2 regions of the Paenibacillus sp. NPDC058174 genome follow, and region 2 is predicted to be linked to the other one. Evidence: predicted binding sites of a transcription regulator. Region 2 holds the regulator's gene; the other holds the start of a gene.
What was found. The regulator LexA, encoded in region 2, represses DNA repair genes until DNA is damaged. The targets are predictions, from matches to a motif close to CGAACATATGTTCG.

Region 1: the regulator LexA is predicted to act here: its motif matches at 1,927-1,940, upstream of addB (helicase-exonuclease AddAB subunit AddB).

Annotation. Positions count from the first base shown of each region.
Region 1 covers NZ_JBHVUY010000001.1:1,604,367-1,607,786, reverse strand. The annotation lists gene ACFVVF_RS07385 (hypothetical protein) at 1,134-1,355, shown strand; gene ACFVVF_RS07380 (hypothetical protein) at 1,500-1,829, opposite strand; gene addB (helicase-exonuclease AddAB subunit AddB) at 2,013-3,420, shown strand, end outside.
Region 2 covers NZ_JBHVUY010000001.1:970,014-973,433, reverse strand. The annotation lists gene ACFVVF_RS04370 (hypothetical protein) at 1-402, opposite strand, end outside; gene ACFVVF_RS04365 (hypothetical protein) at 585-839, opposite strand; gene ACFVVF_RS04360 (WYL domain-containing protein) at 961-1,182, shown strand; gene ACFVVF_RS04355 (YhjD family protein) at 1,164-1,529, shown strand; gene lexA (transcriptional repressor LexA) at 1,611-2,231, opposite strand; gene ACFVVF_RS04345 (LysM peptidoglycan-binding domain-containing protein) at 2,392-2,769, shown strand; gene ACFVVF_RS04340 (DUF896 domain-containing protein) at 2,930-3,115, shown strand; gene ACFVVF_RS04335 (hypothetical protein) at 3,245-3,420, shown strand, end outside.

The DNA of each region.
Region 1 (3,420 bases), 630 kb from region 2:
TCCGCTCCTCTAAATGCCGCAAAACCAGCCAATAAATCAAAGAAAAACAAAATAAATTCACAAACAAGACGAACTCGTCAAACAAGAGGAACTCATCAAGCAAGTCTAACTCATCAAAAGAGTCGAACTCATCAGGCAAGGCGAACTCACAAACAAGTCGAACTAATCAACGAGATGAACTCATCAGGCAAGACGAACTCATCAAGTAGCAAAATGAACTCATCAAACGAGAAAGAGCGATAGGCATTCACAACCAATCAAATGCATAACGCCCAGTGACACAATACCGTCTAACAAAACTCATATGCAGCGAACTTTGATACATTGTTTAGTGAAGGAAGTTCGTTAAAGGGAGCCGCTTCACCAATCAAAATGTAAAAATACATGTTGTTCGCCGGAATTTCGGCGATTTACTGCTTCAAAATGTAAAAGTGCAGGTTGATTGGCTCAAAAAGCCCCAAATAGACGAAATGGAGTGATCTCAAATGTACTTTTGCATTTTGAGGGCTGTTTTGGCTGATTTTTGGGGTTTCAAAATGCACTTTTGCATTTTGTTCACTTTCTTAGCCGTTGGATAAGTGTTAGGGGTTACTCATGTCAACAACTGTTGGAGTGAGGAAGTAGGGAGTTGCTCAGTTACCCTATGTGCTAGTGCAGCAGGAGGGTTAAATAGGGAGTGTGAATGCTTTTTGAAGTGGGAAAGGATAGTGCAGGTATGTGAGAGTAAGTGCCTTTATGCAGCGGAAAGGATAGTGCAGGGTATTTACTTGTGTTAGAGAAGAAGAGTAGGCTGATGTTGGTCTAGGAGCTAGTCAACCCTGGTTCTGTTATTGTTTCGCCATTTAGCGTGGTGTATTAGTTTCAAGCCTGTCGTCGTTTGGGAGGTGGAGGCAGGCTGGTGTAGAAAGTAAGTAAAAAGCTCTTTTTGTATGTGCCCTCGAAGGTTTCTTTCGCTATAAATCCGACAAAAGAAATAAACCCAAGGGGAATTATTGGTTAACCCGAAATATTTAATAATAGCACAGAACAAATTTCGAAAGCAATCTTTTTTTGAAAAAAGTATTGATTTTTATCTGGGAATGGGATATCCTTCTAATTGAGCAAAGGAAATGAGCGGAAAGGAGGCAACAACGATGGAAATGATGAGCATGAAGATGATGATGACGATGTGCATGGAAGAAATGATGTGCAAGATGAACAACATGAAAATGATGATGGACGGCATGATGGAAATGAAGCAAATGGACATGATGGGTATGGACATGGATCAAATGATGGCTAACATGCAGCAATGCGACGAAATGATGACGATGATGATGGGCATGATGCGTGAAATGAAACAAACCGCTATGTAATTAGCCCCCACGGCCTACATAACGGTTTTATAGAAATGGATGATGTCCGGCAAAGCGGTCGACCGCATGCGGGATTTTTTTATTTTTGCAGATTACTATTGAAAACCTCACTAGGCCAAAAAGCGAAGCAGGATGGACCTGCATTTACGCTTGCTGCTTCAGCAAATTGCTAAGCTCCAGCCGTTTCAGCTTCAGCGCCCATACTTCCTCTTTCAGCGAATGAATTTCTACGGCGTCATTCGTGCCTCTCAATTGGTTGTACAGCTCCAGCATTTTTGCATTAATACGGTCGAACTGCCGCCAAAGCTCCTCAGCCTTTACGTTCATTACGAGCTCTTTCGTCTGCTGCTCGGATTGCTTAAGCACTTCTATGATTTCACGCTGCCACTCGGCATCGCCAATTTGTCTAGCATAATTTAACAGGTCCAGGTGGTCATCGACCCATTGCTTTACGATTGCTGTTGTCGAGCGCATCTTCCGCATCCCCATTCTGTTTATCTATTTACCAAGTATTATACTCGGAATATTTGGAATTTCAATAGGGTATGATCCGATTTCGAAAAAATATTCCAGAACATACGTTTGTTCTCGAAGTGAAAAAAAGCCGCTAATATGATACTATAGTAGATTATGAGAATGTAACGGGAGGTGGCGGACTTGGCGCTTCGATTCGTGCTGGGCCGATCCGGTTCGGGAAAAACAACCTATTGTCTCGAAGAAATTCGCGGCAGGCTGCGGAAGGAGCCCAAGGGCTCGCCGCTTATTATGCTTGTGCCAGAGCAAGCGACCTTTCAGACGGAATATTCACTGTTGAAAGAAAGCGGCCTTGACGGCGCAGTGCGTGCACAGGCATTGAGCTTCAGAAGGCTTGCGTTCCGGGTCATGCAAGAGACGGGCGGTACGGCGCTTGTACCCATCGGCGACACAGGCAAGCATATGCTGCTGTACAAAATCGTTCATCGGCTCGGCAATGATCTGGAGCTGTTCCAAAGCGGCGCCGGTCAGCCGGGCTTTATCGAGCGTCTGGGCGAGCTGTTAACCGAATGGAAGCGTTACGGAATCGATGCTGACAGCGTCGACGGAGCGTTGTCGGATCAAGGCTCGCAGTTGGCAGAGTCTTCATTGCTGCGGCGCAAGCTGCATGATCTGCAGTTAGTATATGGACAGTTAGAGCGGGAATTGACGGGGTTGTATATCGATTCCGAGGATTATTTAACGAGGCTGACTGAGGGTTATGCTTCGGCTTCCGCTATGCGGGGAGCAGAGCTTTGGATCGACGGCTTCCACGGCTTTACGCCAAAAGAATACGAGGCGCTTGGCGCATTGATCGCCAGCTCGGCTGAAGTGACGGTCGCGCTAACGCTGAATCGGGCTTATGCGGAAGGGGAAAAGCCGCATGAGCTGGAGCTGTTCCATCCTACTGCGGATACATACGGCAAATTGCTGGCGCTTGCCTCGCAAGCCGGTGTAGAAGTGCTAGAGCCAATTGTGCTTGGCGAATCATCCATACATACCCGATACGCCGATAGCCCGATGATGGCCCATTTAGAGCGGCATTATGGCAATCGGGTGCCGATGCTTTTGCCTGATCCGAGCTTGCTGGAGGCCGAAAATCCAGCCTGCGGCTTGTCGCTGCATGCAGCAGCCAACCGCCGTGCTGAGGTTGAAGCCGTTGCACGTGATATCGTCCGGCGAGCAAGAGAGGAAGGGCTCCGCTGGCGGGATATGGCTGTAATGGTACGGAACGCTGCCGATTATAACGACTACATCGAGGCGGCATTCCGCGATTATGAGATTCCGTATTTCCTCGATCAGAAAGAATCTGCCGTCCATCATCCGCTCGTCGAATTTATCCGCTCTGCATTGGAGACGGTGCTGCATGGCTGGCATTACGAAGCGGTGTTCCGCTGCATCAAGACGGAGCTGCTGTTTCCATTTGACGGCAGCATGACGCGGGAGCGGTTCGACCTGCTGGAAAATTACGTGCTGGCAGCGGGAATCGACGGCTGGAAGTGGCAGGACCGGAAAAGCTGGCGGCCGATTATGGTTCAATCGCTGGAGGAAG
Region 2 (3,420 bases):
ATAGGTTACATCTTTGATAGAAGCGAACGTACCTTCTTCTTTCAGCGTCTTATTCGAGTCCGCTATGCCGTCTTCCATCTCTTTCAGCATTTTTTTATGGTCGGATTTGGACATCGTATACGTAAGGGAGCCATCCTCATTTTTTGTAGCTTCCTTGACGCCATCTTTCTTCGCTTCAGCGATCACTTGGTCTAGGTCAGCATCTTTAAACATGGAGGCAGGCAGCGTAATTTTTACGTTTGTGAGGTTTTTATCAACCTCGACACCTTTCTCTTTGTCCGTTTTCTCTGCATTATTCGTTTGTTTTACAGGCTCGGATGTGTTTTTCCCGTCGCTCGAGCTCGAGCATCCTGTAAGAATAATGGCGGCAGCGAATAGTGCGATTGCAAGTTTTTTCATCATTTCCTCCTAAAATTTGTGTCCCTAGTATTCTACTATAAAACCCACATGTTTCCTATTATTTTCTGAAAATAATCGAATAATGTCCGATAATGGAAAACTAAATCACGTTTAATCGCTGATAATTGTCTGCACTCATAAAGCGGAGCCTGCCAAGATTGTGATCCAGATGTTGGTGTACTAAATCATTTACGCTTGGTATCGTCGGCTTCACAGTTAATCTTCCTGTGATTGAGATTGAGAAGAAACAAAATGCAAATGTGCAGGTGAATGAGCCTGAAAAGGGCTAAAATCGCGATCAAAATGCAAAAGTACATTTGAAATCTCTCTTTTTCACTCAGAAGCGGCTTTTTGGGCTGATCAAACTGCACATTTGCATTTTGAAGCGGAAAATCGACCAAACAGCGGCGCACAACCTGCAGATTTGCATTTTGATCCATAGAGCCCAGCTTGAACCGAGCAGATTCAGCAGCAGATGCTGGAACTTTTTTTATCTTGCATCAAGAACGTATGTTTGGTGTATAATAGGAACAAACGTTCTATGCGAGGCGATGAGATGAGATGGAGAGATATATCGGTAAAGTAGTACAGCTTATTTACTTGGATCGGAAGCGCAATGTAAGCATACGCAACGTTCAGGTCATATCCGTGAAGAACGGCCGAATGAAAGGCTACTGCTTGTCGGCGCAAGCGATTCGCATTTTTAATTTGGATGGCATCGTGGACGTTGAGCTAGCGGGAAGAGGCGGGGGAGGCGGCTTGTTATGGGAGCGCAAAGCATAAATGAAGAAGAATATCGTCTAATCCAGGATTATTGCATTTTGCCGTTTGTCAGGGATGCGGTTATGAATAACTCGAAAGCGATGATGGAGTCCGGCTATTCCATGAAAATGCTGTACGTGAAGAGCAGTGAAATGGTGCTTCGCATAATCGAAGAGGATATTCGCAGCGTTCGTTCGCAAGTGCGGAAGCTGAAGGCAAGCATTGCGGAAGTAAAACGGAATGACGATGGCATATTGTATGAAGTTATTTTGCGGGGATATAAATCGGAGTACGCACTGCTTCGCCATGTTGTCAAAAAAGAAATGGCGAATAAGCTGCAGCGGTATATCGGCAGCCTGTTCCGTTAATGATGTATTGAAAAAAGACTGTCCCTGCTAGCGGATGCCTAATCGCATCTGCTTTAGCGGGGACAGTCTTTTTGGGCCAGCTTAGTGGATATCGCGGAAAAGTCCGATTACTTTACCGAGAATGGTCACGCTGCGGAGGCGAATCGGCTCCATCGTCGAGTTCTCCGGCTGCAAGCGGATATGATCCTTCTCGCGGTAGAAGCGCTTGACGGTCGCTTCGTCTTCCTCAGTCATTGCAACGACGATATCGCCGTTGTTAGCCGACGGCTGCTGGCGGACGATGACGTAGTCGCCGTTATGTATGCCAGCTTCGATCATGCTTTCACCGATTACGTTAAGGATGAAGACGTCGTCATCACCGACGAACTGCGTCGAGATAGGGAAGTATTCTTCAATATTCTCCGTTGCGGTAATAGGTACGCCAGCCGTAACCTTCCCGACGACCGGGATTTGAGCTACGGAAGGGCGGATGATGCCGTCCACATCTTCTTGATCTAAAATTTCAATCGCGCGCGGCTTCGTCGGGTCGCGGCGGATAAGGCCTTTCTTCTCTAAGCGATCCAGATGGCCGTGAACTGTGGAGCTGGATGCTAGACCGACCGCTTCGCCGATTTCACGGACAGAAGGCGGATAGCCTTTCTCCCGGACCTCATTCTTTATAAATTCAAGGATCGACTGTTGACGGTTGGAAATCTTCGACATGAGATCACTCCAAAAAATAGATTTGTAAAAAATTATAGCACAGAACCGGAGTTCGTACAAACATAAGTTCCTAAAAACAAAAGTTCGCATTTTTCTATTGACTGCAAACACCTGTTCGTGTAATCTGAGAACAGAACAAATGTTTGGGGTGCTGATAATCATGATGATGAATATTTCGAATCCTTCTTTTTACAAGACCATACATAAGGACACGCCGGCTAGCCGCGCTGTGTTAGAGACAGTGAAGCAGTCTGCTCGCCGTCATTTACTCAAATGGGTCGTATGCGCAGCATTAATGGCGCTGTTGCTTTCAAGCTTCTTGTTGATGCAGACGAACGCTTCGGGCGGACATACTATACCTGGAGCAGATGAACAATTAATTGTAGTCTCTTCAGGCGATACGATTTGGGGCATCGCTCAGCGGTATACGAAAGACGCAGACGATATCCGGTTCAATGTCTATAAGATTAAGGAACGCAACCAGCTTGCCACTGTAACGATTACGCCGGGACAGAAGCTGATCGTTCCGAAGCTTTAATATAGAAAACAAGCGTTAGAACTGATAGGACAGAGCGGGGCCGATACGGCTTTCGACTGTCCTTTTTTGCTTCTTCCTGTCCTTGCCTTGACAATTGAAGGCGTGAAAAGTCAAAATAGGTAAGAGTGTTTAATTAGACAGCAAGTGGGGTGAGCATATAATGGGTCAATTAATCGATCGAATCAACGAGCTTTCACGTAAAAATAAAACCGTTGGGTTAACGAAGGAAGAGCTCGCCGAGCGCGACGAACTGCGTAAGAAGTATTTAGAAAACTTCCGTAACAATTTCCGGCAGCAGCTGGATAACATTGAAATTGTAGATGAACCGGATGCGAACAAGCAATAATCCAATACGAAGGTTATGCCGGATTTTGGAATTGGAGGGGAACGGCCTGCGCTCGCATGAGCAACGGTCATTTCCGCCGCCGGCTGCGCTGCATATACACACTACATATTTAATAGGAGGAAAACGGAAGTGTCACGATCGTGGGAGCGCAAAGTGCGCAAAAATATGAGTCAGATCAACAAAGCCCGCAAAAAACAAGGTTCATCGGGCATCGTGCTGGGCTCCGAGAAAAAGGACCGCTATACCGGAAGAAGCTTTATTGCACCGATTCTGTTGATTTTGTTTATCGGCATGTACGTCATTCT